Regions from separate parts of the Paenibacillus sp. JT22N15 genome, predicted to be linked through region 3. Evidence: predicted binding sites of a transcription regulator. Region 3 holds the regulator's gene; each other region holds the start of a gene.

Region 1 (4,274 bases), on a different contig from region 3:
TGCCGTTCATTTCCGAGCCGGTAGCGGCAAGCGTCAGCACGGTGCCGATAGGCAATGCCTCTTGGATGACTGCTTTGCGGATCGTGAAATCCCACACATCGCCATCATAGAGCGCCCCAGCTGCAATCGCCTTGGAAGCATCCAGCACGCTACCGCCGCCAACGGCGAGCACGAACTCGATTTTTTCGCTGCGGCAAATGTCGATCCCTTTATTAATTGTCGTTAGACGCGGATTCGGCTCCACGCCAGACAGTTCATGAACGGTTGCGCCAATGCTATTTAATTGGGAAATCACTTCGTCATAAAGCCCCGAACGCTTGATGCTTCCGCCGCCGTATACGAGCAGAACTTTCGTTCCGTATGGCTTGACCAGCTCTCCAAGCTGCTGTACCTTCCCTGCTCCGAATATGAGCTTGGTTGGGTTGTACAATTCAAAATCTTTCATAGTAAGTGAAACCTCCCGTTAAGTAAAATAAGTGAACGGTTGTATTATAACACTTTCACTGAGTTTTCTAAAGTTATAGACGTTTCGTACTTAACTCGCCTGTATTCAGCGCAGGCCGCTTCACATTAGGAGCCATACAAACGCAAGAGCAGGATGCCTGCGAACGCGGTCGAAATCCCGATCGTCTCCAGTTTGGAGAACCGCTCCTTCACAACGAACCGCGTATAAAGCAGCACGATTAGCACATTAAGCGCCGTTACGGCCGACACCAGCCCCGCCTTCCCTACATCAAAGGCCGTCACAATAAACATCATGCCCACTGCATTGGTAATGCCGACTGCCATCCCGACGGAAAACGTGCGGCGGAAGCTCCAGCTGCGTTTGTCTGCTGTGCCTGCTCGGTTGGCTGCCTGAGCTGCCACGCTCACGATTGGCTGAGTGCTTGGACTCGCAGTCCCGTTTCTTGCGCCACTCGTGATACCAGCATTAACCGCACTAACCGTATTAAGAGCATTGAGAGTATTCACAGCGTTAAGAGTAGTTGCTGCGGCACCTGCCGCTATCTCCTGCGCTGCTTGGCCTGCTGCCGCAGCAGCAGCACGTACGGAGCGCAGGTCGCGCAGCCACCAAAGCCCAAAGCAGATCGAGCCGCTGCTGAACATGCAGACAAGCGTCGGAAACAACGGCGCATCCATCATCGTCGACCATTTTCCCGACAAATCGTTTCCGGCAAACAGCAGCATCGCCAGCAGCCCCCATTGCGCTCCTTGCAAATTGCCACGGGTAATATCATTGGAATAACGCACCAGCAATATACCCGCAATAATGATAATAAAGGAGCTGAGCTGCGCCATATTGAGCGTCTCGCCCCATACCGCGAAGGCGACAACGACGACAATTGCCGAAGGAAGCGCGGTCAAAATCGCAACAATAGAGGCTTTGCCCACGGCAAAGCCCTTGAACATGCTCGCATTTGCGCCGAAAGAGAGCAGTCCCATCTGCACGCCAATAAGCGATGAAACGGTGAAAGATGTTCCAGTCGCCAGCGTACAAACAAGTGTAATCAGCGCCCCTGAGAAAAATACACCACACAACAGCGCATTGCGATTAAGCGCCTGCTGGCTCGTCCAATGATACAAAATCCCCCGCAGCCCAAAGCTCGTCGCCGCCAGCAAGGATAATACAAGCCACATGAATTCCATTCCTCCATCTGTGTCTGCCCACATATACTTTCCCTATCATGACAGCTGAAAGTTAGATTGTAAATGTACGAAAATAAGCGGTTTATCTATATTCAACCTTAGGACTTCTGACCTGTACAGTGTGGACAATCCTCCCTGTTCACTTGTGGATAAGTATTGGAGGTGGCGGAAAATACTCCATTTGAACTCTGTTGATAATGTGCATAACTCTGTGGATATGTTGAAAAGCAAAGCTCTATCCGCCATAGGATGGCAGGTCAAAATGTGCATATTTTCACGCTTTTGCTTCCATGTGACATAGACAAACATGGATTGAACATAGCCGTCACATCATGGGCTGGATGCCGCATATAATAGCGTAACGAGGTTACGGTGGAGGAGATGCAAACGGATGGCAAACAAAGCGCGCAAGGTCGCTATTGTAGGAGTCGGTCAGGTCGGTTCAAGCTGCGCGTATGCCTTAATTAACCAGTCGATTTGCGATGAGCTGCTGCTCATTGACCGCACGTTCGACCGGGCCTATGCACAGGCGCTCGATTTGTCGCACAGCATGGACTTTGTCCATGGCCGCACAAAGGTTGCTGCTGGAACGCTGGAGCAGTGCGGGGATGTGGACGTTATCCTTCTCTGCGCTGGGGCGTATCCCGTCGGCAGCGATGATCGGCTTGATGTGCTGCATACGGTGCGCGAGATTTATGAAACGATGATTCCGCGCATTATGAACAGCGGATTCAGCGGAATTTTTGTAGCGGCCGCCAATCCTGTGGATATTGTGACGTATGTCGTGTGGGAGCTGTCCGGCATGCCGCGTTGCCAAGTGATTGGCACCGGAACGTCCATCGACTCCTCGCGGCTCAAGACGCTGCTCTGCGAGCATTTTCCAGTGGATGCCCGCAGCGTGCAGGGCTATGTGCTTGGGGAGCATGGCGAGTCGCAGTTTCCCGCCTGGTCGCATGTGACGGTTGGCGGCAAGCCGCTGCTGCATATTTTGGCCCAGCATCCCGAGCGCTTCGGGCATGTGAAGCTCGGAGCGCTCGCGGAGCAGACCCGCAATGCCGGCTGGGAAATCTATACGCGCAAAGGCTCGACCAGCTTTGGCATCGGCAATGCGCTGGCGCATATTACCCGCTCTATTCTAAACGATGAGCATCGCATTATTGCCGTGTCTGCGATATTAAACGGCGAATATGGCCAGCAGCAAGTATGCGCTGGCGTCCCCGCGATCATCGCCCGCTGCGGGGTTAAGGAAATCGTCGAGCTCAAGCTGACTACGCGGGAGCAGCGGCTGATGGAGCGCTCATGCTCGATTATACGCCAGGCGATTGAGAGCCTGTGCCTCGTAACCGAGAAAGAATAGCTGCAAGCTTGGCCGACTAAAAACGGATTGATTTTTCTGATCGTATCCGATATGATAGCTGTTAATTAACATCAAGGAACGGGAGAGTAACCTACATGGGTGCCATTTCAAGCGAGCCGGGACAGTGGAAGCCGGCAATGGACGATTAGGTGAAGCGCACCCGGGAGATGGCGGCCTGAAACGAGCAATCATGCTAGGGACGTCCGGTTCAGCACCGTTACAACGGCGAGATGCCCCTCTTTGTTTCTGTGCGGAGGCGGCAACAAGAGTGGTACCGCGGGGATAACAGGCCTCGTCTCTTATTTTTAGAGACGGGGCCTTTTTGGCGTGCTGCTCTACTCTGGCCGGAACATTTATTTTAGAGAGGAAGATGATGATGCTGTTAATGGACAAAATCGCGCTGGCATTGGCCAAAGCCCTCGCTCTGCCCGAAGCGGATATTCGGCCCTTGCTGGAATACCCGCCTGATGAGGAGCTTGGCGATGTCGCCTTCCCCTGCTTCACGATAGCTCGCACGATGAAACAAAGCCCCGTTAACATTGCTGCTTTGCTTGAGCCCCTGCTGGCAGATGCGAGCTGGAGCGTTCGGGCTGCCGGCCCCTATTTGAATTTCAAATGGAATCGGGAACTGGCAGCCGCGCAGCTTATTGCAGATTGGCAGAACGGAACCCTCATGCATGCAGCTATAGGGAATGGAGAGCGTGTCATAATCGACATGTCTTCGCCCAATATTGCGAAGCCGTTCGGCATTGGGCATTTGCGCTCGACGATGATCGGCAATGCGCTGTACCATATTTTGCGCAAGGTTGGCTATGAGTCGGTCAGCGTCAATCACTTGGGCGATTGGGGCACGCAGTTCGGCAAGATGATTACCGCCTATCTAAAATGGGGCGACGAGCAGCAGCTTGCAGCCGATCCCATTAAGGGCTATTTGGAGCTGTATGTGCGTTTCCACGAGGAAGCAGAGCAGCACCCCGAGCTGGAGGATGAGGCGCGCAGCTGGTTCGCCAAGCTGGAAGCTGGCGATGCTGAAGCGATTCGCTGCTGGAGCCAGTATATTGCCGACAGCCTGAAGGAGTTCAATAAGCTGTATGCCCGGCTCGGCGTCAGCTTTGACCATTTTCTTGGCGAAAGCTTCTATAACGATAAAATGGACGCCGTCGTCCAGCAGCTTCAGGAGCAGCAGCTGCTGGAGGAAAGTGAAGGCGCACAGGTCGTCCGGCTGGATGAGCATGAGCTGCCGCCTTGCCTCATTCGCAAATCCGATGGC
Region 2 (4,274 bases), on a different contig from region 3:
ATTAAGCTGGAAATGGAAGACAGGCTGCGGACGTATGCCCAATTCGACATACAGCAGGAGTATTTGGACAAACATCAGTTATTTCGGATTGAACCGGTGAAGTGGAAGAAACGCGACTGGTTTTTTCAAGGCTTGTGTATGCTTCGGAGCAAGCGGCGAATGAGAGAGCTTAACGAGCAATATCGGCAATATTTGAAAATGATTGAAAAAATGAATGACGATATCGATACACGATACGTAGAGGGGATTTCAGAACGATTGGATCGGATCGTGCATCGATAAATGTCGAATTAATTAAAACTATTGTAATTAAGAACAGTCTGCCGATATTAAGCGGCAGACTGTTCTGTATTTCTTATTCTGTTCTATTCCATCTCATCCCGAATCGACTCAATCAAGCCTTTCAGCTTGTTCGCCGACTTCTGGAACAGCGCCGTTTCTTCGTCCGACAGTGTCAGCTCCAGAACGTTGCGGATACCGCTGCGATCAACGACGCATGGAACGCCGATGTATACATCGGATACGCCGAGGTAGTTGTCGAGCAGGGTCGATACGTTCAGCACGGCGCCTTCATCTTGCAGAATCGCGGTACAGATGCGGTCGAGTGCCAGAGCGATGGCGTAATACGTCGCGCCTTTTGCTTCGATAATTTGGTAAGCGGCATCGCGTGTGCCGGTGAAAATCCGTTCTTTCTGTTCGTCGTTCAGTCCTAGCTCTGTACCCGCAACGTTCGACAGGCTCCATACCGGCAGCTCGGAATCGCCATGCTCCCCGATAATTGGGGCGTGGACGCTGCGCGGATCAATGTTCAGCTCTTCGCCAATCAGATAGCGGAAGCGTGCGCTGTCGAGCAGCGTGCCTGAACCGATGACGCGGTTAACGGGCCAGCGCGATTTTCGCAAGGAGAAGTAGCTCATGACGTCCACTGGGTTCGAGGCGATCAGCAGAATGCCATCGTCATTATATTTCAAGACCTCATCAATAATTTGGTCAAAAATCGCTACGTTGCGCTTCAGCAGCTGAATACGCTCTTCGCCTGGACGCTGGGCCACACCGGCCGTAATAATAATGATGTCCGCGCCTTTGCAGTCCTCGTAAGTGCCTGCCCATACCTTCGTGCCGCCAAGGAACGGCATGCCGTGGTTCATGTCGAGCGCATCGCCGATCGCTTTCTTCTCATTGGCATCGATAAGCACCAGCTCATCCATGCGATTGCGAAGCAGCAGTGTATAAGCGGTTGTTGAGCCTACAGCCCCAGCGCCAATGACAACAATTCTTGATTTTTTCATATCCGATCTCTCCCCGTCTAATGGTGTAGTTGCTTCTAGTTTTGCTTTTGCCATTACTCCTGAATTACTTCTGCAATTCCTTCTGTTCTTGCTCTTGCGCGTGATCCTCTTTGTCGAAATAAGGCTTGTTCACGAAATAATACATATATCCCATTAATACGCCGCCGCCAATCAGATTGCCCAGTGTGACAGGCACAAGATTGTGAATGACGCCGCCGTAAGTAATCGTGTCTGGATGGTCGACGACTAGTGCAATAGCAAAGGTGCACATGTTGGCAATGCTATGCTCGTAGCCCGAAATAAAGAAGCAGAAGACGAACAGCATCATGGAAAACATTTTTGCCCCGTCATGCTTCATGCCCATCGGGATAAAAAAGGCGAGACAGACTAGCCAGTTACATAAAATCGCCCGGAAAAAAAGCTCCATCGACGACGTATGCATTTTCGCTTCGACGACACTGAGCAGGAACGTATTGACCTTCTCGCTGTCGAACAGTCCGGTTGTCATAATGAGCAGGGCGAACACGGCTGCGCCAAGCAGGTTGCCAGCGTAGCTGGTCAGCCACATTTTGATGGCGTCGGTCCATTTGAGCTTGCGCCGGAGCGCGGTAAACGAATAATAAAACGTATTGCCGGTAAACAAGTCGCCGCCGCCGTATGCGATGAGAATAATCGCAGCTCCGAACGTTAGCGCGGCCATCGGATAAGCGAGTGGAGAATGCTCGGCGTAAAAAAAGTTACCCGTCTTAAAGGCGACTATAACGCCAAAGCCAATGAACATGCTGGCGAGCATGGACCTGGAAATATACCGGATGCGGCTTTGCTGAAAAATCATATGCTTCTTGTGTGCGAGTTGCTCGACCTTGCGTAGCGGTTCAGTTTCCATGAGCATTCACTCCTCTTGCTGCTTACTGAGGTTAGAATAACACAGGAGGGACACAGTCGATTGTGACATTCCTCACAGGTAAAGGCGAAAATTGTTACAGAAATAAGGGATTCCCGGCGGAGTGGACAACTACTGAGCTAATGATTATTCCTGTAATGGCAAAAATTAGGTAGTCTTCTTGTAGATGCAAACGGAGGTGCACATCTATTTGCATAAATATAGCGGCATTAAAGAATGAGGCTTCACCACAACCAAATTAAATGGAATAAAGGAGAGTTTATTCGATGAAAAAATGGATTGGTGCTCTATTATCTTTGGCCCTTATTATTGCAATTGCTGGTGTGCAGCCTGCCCCTGTATCAGCGGCAGAAGTTGTAAACGCTACCATTATTGTTCCTAAAAATACGACCTATGACGGCAAAGGCAAAGTTTTTGTCGCGAACCCGAGTACGTTAGGGGATGGCAGCCAGGCTGAGAACCAGAAGCCGGTATTCCGTCTGGAGGCAGGCGCAACGCTGAAAAATGTCATTATCGGCGCTCCTGCTGCCGACGGCGTTCACTGCTATGGCAGCTGCAATATTGAGAATGTGACATGGCAGGATGTAGGCGAGGACGCTTTGACTCTAAAATCTTCCGGTACCGTTAATATTACAGGCGGCGGCGCATATAAAGCCTATGACAAGGTGTTCCAAATGAATGCATCCGGCACGATCAATATTAAAAATTTCAAGGCCAATGACATCGGCAAGCTCGTTCGTCAAAATGGCGGCACCTCTTATTCGGTATCCATGAATGTTTCAAATAGCGATATTTCCAAGGTGAAGGATTCCATTTTGCGTACAGACAGCAGCTCCACAACGGGCAAAATAACAAACACGCGCTATTCTGGCGTGCCGACGCTGTTCAAAGGTTTTGCATCCGGCAAAACCAGTCAATCCGGAAACACGGCTTATTAGGCAATCCTTCCAAAAAAAGACGCGGCAATGCCGCTTAAGCTTTAGCTTAAGCCTTAGCTTGAACCTGAGCCTGAGCCTGAGCCGCAGAGCCTAGCGTTTGGAAGGATAGCCGTCCCCCGTAAGTAAGCCTGTTTATAAATCATCAACAGGGCCTGTGCCGAGATTAGGCGGCATGGGCTCTGTTTCCCATTTGGCGACAATGAGCATATCCAAATGTCTGGCGGAGCGCAGCAAATCCTGCACAATCGTTTTGCGGACGAGCATTTGCCACGGCGGCCGGCGCGATTGTCCAATAATGAGCTGGGTCGCTTGCAGGTCAGCCATCTGTTTCAGCAAAATTCCGCTAATTTCCTGGCGTCTATCTGCCGCACTTACCGCCAGCTGGCCGCCAAGCCGCTCGCACAGCTGCCGCAGCGCATGAAGCCGCTTTTGCTGCACCTCGGTTTGCTGAATTTTACGGCTGTGCACATAATGGACATGCCATTCTGCCTTCAAGCGGTGAGCGATGCGAAAGCCGCGGCGAATCAGCCTTTCCGCCTGATCACCTAAATCGATGCATACAAAAATCACCTCGCGCTTGCGCCAAGGCCCCCGAAGCGAAGGGCCGCGTTCCCACGACTCCAGCCGTTCATCGACATCATCCGCAATTTCGCGCAGCGCCAGCTCTCGCAAGGCAATCAAATTGCCGATTTTGAAAAAAGAGCCCAGCGCCTGCTCCACCTTTTCCTGCTTGTAAATTTTTCCGTCGCGCATGCGCTGCGCCAGCATTTGGGGCGTAACGTCAATGAGCTCGATTTCATTCGCCATTTGTAAAATCGCGTCCGGCACCGTTTCTCTCACCCGCACACCGGTCAACTGCTCCACCGCATCATTTAAGCTTTCCACATGCTGCACGTTTACGGTGGAAATAACGGAAATCCCGTGCTCCAGAAGCTGCAAAATATCCTCGTACCTTTTCTTGAGCAGGCTGCCGGGCACATTCGTATGGGCAAGCTCATCGATCAGCACAACCTCGGGGCGGCGCGCGATAACAGCCGTTGTATCCATTTCCTCAAGCCGCGCTGCCCCATAGGGAATAACTGCCCGGGGCAAAATCGCCAAGTCGCCGACCTGCTCGGCCGTTTCCTTGCGTCCATGCGTTTC
Region 3 (4,274 bases):
AGGTACAGGAAAGTCTCTCGGTTATCTGATTCCAGCGCTCTATTATGGTATCCGTCAAGATGAGAAGATAGTCGTCAGCACGCATACCATTAATTTGCAAGAGCAGCTAAGGCATCGCGATGTGCCGCTGCTTAAACAGATTTTGCCGATAGAGTTCCGAGCTTCTATTTTCAAGGGCAGAGGGAATTATTTGTGCCTGCGCAAATTTGAAAGTAAAATAAATACGAGGGATATGATGTCCCCCGTTGATGATGCAATTACTGCCTCGCAAATGGTCGTTTGGCTGGGCGAGACGGAAACAGGCGATCAGGAAGAGCTGAATTTCAGCAACAAGGGGACTGATTTCTGGTCGACCGTTGCCAGTGATGCAGATTCCTGTCTGAACCGGGCTTGTCCTTGGTTCAAACGCTGCTATTACCATCGTGCTAAGCATGAAGCTAATATTGCCGATGTGTGCATTACGAATCACTCCATGCTGTTTACAGACATTCAAGCGGATCATCGGCTGCTGCCGACTTACAGCCATTTGATTGTCGATGAAGCACATCATGTGGAGGAAGTAGCCAGCAAGCATTTAGGCATGCAGCTCGGCTATTATTCGATAACGAATGCGATTACGCGGATGTTCAAGGATAGTCGTTCCGGCTTGCTGCCATCGTTGCGCATTCATCTTCAGCAGGAAAGCGATGAGCGGGTTCAAGGCTGGCTTGAAACGATTGACACCATTATCCCGACCTTCACGGAAGTGAAGGAGCATTGGGAGAGGCTGTTTGAAATGCTGTACAGCTTTGTGCAAGCTTCTCCTGACGCGATGGGTGAAAACAATCAATCCGTTTATCGTCTGCGAGGCGATAGCCTGCCGGAAGGCTGGTCCGAAGTGCTCGCCGAAGAGACCAATATTCATACGGAGCTCATTCGCGTGCTGAAGACAGCTGAGAAAATGTCCGAGGAAATTAAAGACCGCATCGATGAGCTGGCCGTACAGGCGCTTGTAACGGATCTGAATGGCGTTTTGCGCGATTTGACGAGAGTTAAGGATGATCTGCGCAGCTTTATGAAAGTCGATCAGACGACTGACGTATTCTGGCTGGAAGCCAACATGACCTACAAGCATCGCTCGCTGCATCTTTATGCGGTGCCGATTGATGTGAGCAGCCAGCTTCAGCAGTATTTATTTGATGTGAAGGACAGCATTATTTTAACGTCAGCCACCCTTTCGGTGCAAAAGTCATTCCAGTTCGCCGAAGAGCAGCTTGGACTTAGCGGCTTTGAAGAGGCGGGCAGATTGCGCACCGTGCAGCTGGCATCGCCGTTTAATTACCGGGAGCAGGCGCTCGTCATTATTCCGCGCAATTTCCCTGTTCTTAAAGGCTCGGCGGGCGAGCCCGCATTTATTTCAATGCTCGTCTCTTCTTTGGCAGATGCAGTGCAGCAGACCAATGGCAGAATGCTGGTGCTGTTCACCTCTTACCGAATGCTCAAGCAGGTATATGACCCGCTTAAAGCGGCGCTCGCGGCCACCAGCATTCAAGTGCTGGGCCAAGGCATCGACAGCGGCAATCGTACGAAGCTGACGCGTCGTTTTTTACAGCAGCCAGAGTCCGTACTGCTTGGTACAAGCAGCTTTTGGGAAGGCGTTGATATTCCAGGCGAAGCCTTGACTTGCCTTGCCATCGTCCGATTGCCGTTCCAACCGCCCAATCATCCGCTGCTGGAAGCGAAGTCGGAATTGCTGCAGCGCCAAAAGCAAAATCCATTTATGAAGCTGTCAATTCCGCAAGCGGTTATTCGCTTCAAGCAGGGATTCGGCAGGCTCGTGCGAACGGCGAAGGATAAAGGCATTGTCATTATTTATGATACGCGAGTGATTGAAACGTATTATGGCAAGCATTTTCTGTATTCCTTGCCTGGCCCGAAAATTGAGCATATGCATATAGAGCAAATTGTACCGAGAATGAAAGAATGGCTTGGTGCCGAGAGGGAGGAGGAGAACGGGTGAAGCAGACGAAAATATCGGAGGCCGTCGTAAGACGCCTCCCCATTTACCTGCAAGTGCTGAACGAGCTGAACAACCGGGAGGTGCAGACCGTTTCGTCCCAGGAGCTTGGCGTCAAGCTGGATTTGAATCCGGCGCAAATCCGCAAGGACTTGGCGTATTTCGGCGATTTTGGCCGTAAGGGCATCGGCTATGATGTGACGTATTTAATTGAAAAAATCCGCCAAATTCTCAAGCTTGATCAGACGATAAATGTCGCCCTTGTCGGAGCTGGTAATTTAGGCCATGCGCTGTGCAATTATAATAAATACTCCAAAGACAATATGAAAATCATCGCGGTGTTTGATGTGCATCCATCTAAAATCGGCTCGCAAATTAATAATTTGACCGTTATGCCGATGGATATGCTGAAACAAACGGTGGAGGAAAACAATATCCGGATCGGCATTATAACCGTTCCCGGATTTGAAGCGCAAAACGTTGCTAATCAATTTATTGACGCCGGCATTGAAGGCTTGCTTAATTTTGCCCCAGCGATATTGAAGGTACCTGAGGAAATTCGCATACATCATGCTGACTTTACGAAAGAGCTGCTAAGTCTGGCCTATTACTTGGAGAGGGAAAGGGATGACGAAAATGAGCCAAATTTGGATTGAAAATGGACGTTTTGTAACGATGGAGGATGGCGAGCATGTGCTGCAAGGGCATATGGTTGTAACCGATGATCGCATTACATATATCGGAGCAGAAGCTCCAACTGGGCTGCAAGCCGATGTGCAAAAGCTGGATGGCAGCAAGCTTGCTTTTATGCCGGGTCTAGTAAACACGCATGGACATGCGGCTATGACTTTGCTGCGCGGCTATTCCGATGATCAAAACCTGCAAGTATGGCTGGAGCAAAAAATGTGGCCGATGGAAGGCAAATACATCGACCTTGATACCCGTGCGGGCAGCGCGCTTGCCGTGGTGGAAATGCTTAAATCCGGTACGACAGCTTTCGTGGATATGTATGACCGCATGGACCAGCTGGCCGAAGTTGTTGAACAGTCCGGCATTCGCGGCTGTCTGACGCGCGGCGTCATCGGCCTTTGCCCGGAGGATGTACAGCAAGCTAAGCTGGCGGAAGCGATTGCTTTCGCACGCGATTGGAACGGCAAGGCCGATGGCCGGATTACGACGATGATTTCGCCGCATGCGCCTTATACATGCCCGCCAGATTATATTGAGAAATTTGTTCAGGCCGCTCATGATTATGATTTGCCACTGCATACGCATATGTCAGAATCGATTGCCGAAGTAGAGCAGAACGTTCGCGATTATGGCGTTCGTCCCGTTCAGCATCTCGACAATTTAGGCTTCTTCTCGCGTCCGGCGCTCGTTGCTCATGCGGTGCATTTGAATGACGAGGAAATTGCGCTGCTGGCTGAACGCAAAGTAGCCGTATCGCATAACCCGGTCAGCAACCTCAAGCTGGCAAGCGGCATTGCCCGCGTGCCTGCTTTGCTTCGCGCAGGTGTAACTGTATCATTAGGCACGGACAGCGCGGCGAGCAACAACAATCTTGATCTATTCAAGGAAATCAATCTTGCGGCTTTGCTGCATAAAGGTGTTTCTGGCGATCCTACGGTTGTGCCAGCCATTGAAGCTTTGCGTATGGGAACGGTATACGGCGCTCGCTCCATTTGGCAGGAGGATTCCATTGGCCGCCTGCGCGTTGGCATGAAGGCTGACTTCATCGCGATCGATATTGAACAGCCGCATTTTTATCCACAGACGGATATTGTGTCCCATTTGGTATATGCCGGCTCTGGCCGCGACGTTAAGCATGTATGGGTGGACGGCCGCCAAGTTGTACGGGATGGCGAATGCACGCTGCTTGATGAGGAGAAAATTCGTCACGATGCTCAGGCGAGCTTCGAGAGGCTGTTGAAGGCATAATGCGGGCGAGAACGAGAAAGCCGTTTTGGACGGTAAAACGGGCTGTCTTTATTTCAGTTATTTTTGTTATCGCATTGCTGACCGTTACGATTGTTTATTACCGAACTGTGCATAAGGATTTATGGGCAGAGGAAGCCCCTATTAAAGCGCATGCTATTGAAGCCGCGCAGTTGACGGAAGTCACCGGGATGACGAAGCAGGTGTGGGATGGCATTTCCTGGGTTGTAAAAGGGAATACGGCTGATGAACAAGACGTTTATGTATTTCTAACGACAGCGGAAGGTCCTGTGCTCACGGTGAAAGCGACCGAGCATATTACTCAAGAGCAGGCGGATACTGC

Evidence for each region. Region 3 encodes Rex, which represses fermentation and respiration genes when NADH is low (regulators of the CRP and FNR family bind a similar motif). Its sites were predicted from a motif close to TTGTGAAATATTTCACAA; they were not measured.
Region 1: a site for Rex is predicted at 1,910-1,927, ahead of AC50X8_RS23050 (L-lactate dehydrogenase). Genes of this name have one in related genera too.
Region 2: a site for Rex is predicted at 2,236-2,253, ahead of AC50X8_RS19420 (formate/nitrite transporter family protein). Genes of this name have one in related genera too.

What each region holds. Positions count from the first base shown of each region.
Region 1 covers NZ_JBXENV010000012.1:103,698-107,971, forward strand. Annotated here, with positions in the region: gene AC50X8_RS23040 (iron-containing alcohol dehydrogenase) at 1-445, opposite strand, end outside; gene AC50X8_RS23045 (EamA family transporter) at 571-1,638, opposite strand; gene AC50X8_RS23050 (L-lactate dehydrogenase) at 2,039-3,004, shown strand; T-box leader at 3,070-3,307, shown strand; gene argS (arginine--tRNA ligase) at 3,378-4,274, shown strand, end outside.
Region 2 covers NZ_JBXENV010000009.1:253,759-258,032, forward strand. Annotated here, with positions in the region: gene AC50X8_RS19410 (hypothetical protein) at 1-282, shown strand, start outside; gene AC50X8_RS19415 (L-lactate dehydrogenase) at 366-1,289, opposite strand; gene AC50X8_RS19420 (formate/nitrite transporter family protein) at 1,354-2,175, opposite strand; gene AC50X8_RS19425 (pectate lyase) at 2,460-3,131, shown strand; gene AC50X8_RS19430 (histidine kinase) at 3,264-4,274, opposite strand, start outside.
Region 3 covers NZ_JBXENV010000007.1:206,146-210,419, forward strand. Annotated here, with positions in the region: gene dinG (ATP-dependent DNA helicase DinG) at 1-1,999, shown strand, start outside; gene AC50X8_RS15850 (redox-sensing transcriptional repressor Rex) at 1,996-2,652, shown strand; gene AC50X8_RS15855 (amidohydrolase) at 2,633-3,934, shown strand; gene AC50X8_RS15860 (hypothetical protein) at 3,934-4,274, shown strand, end outside.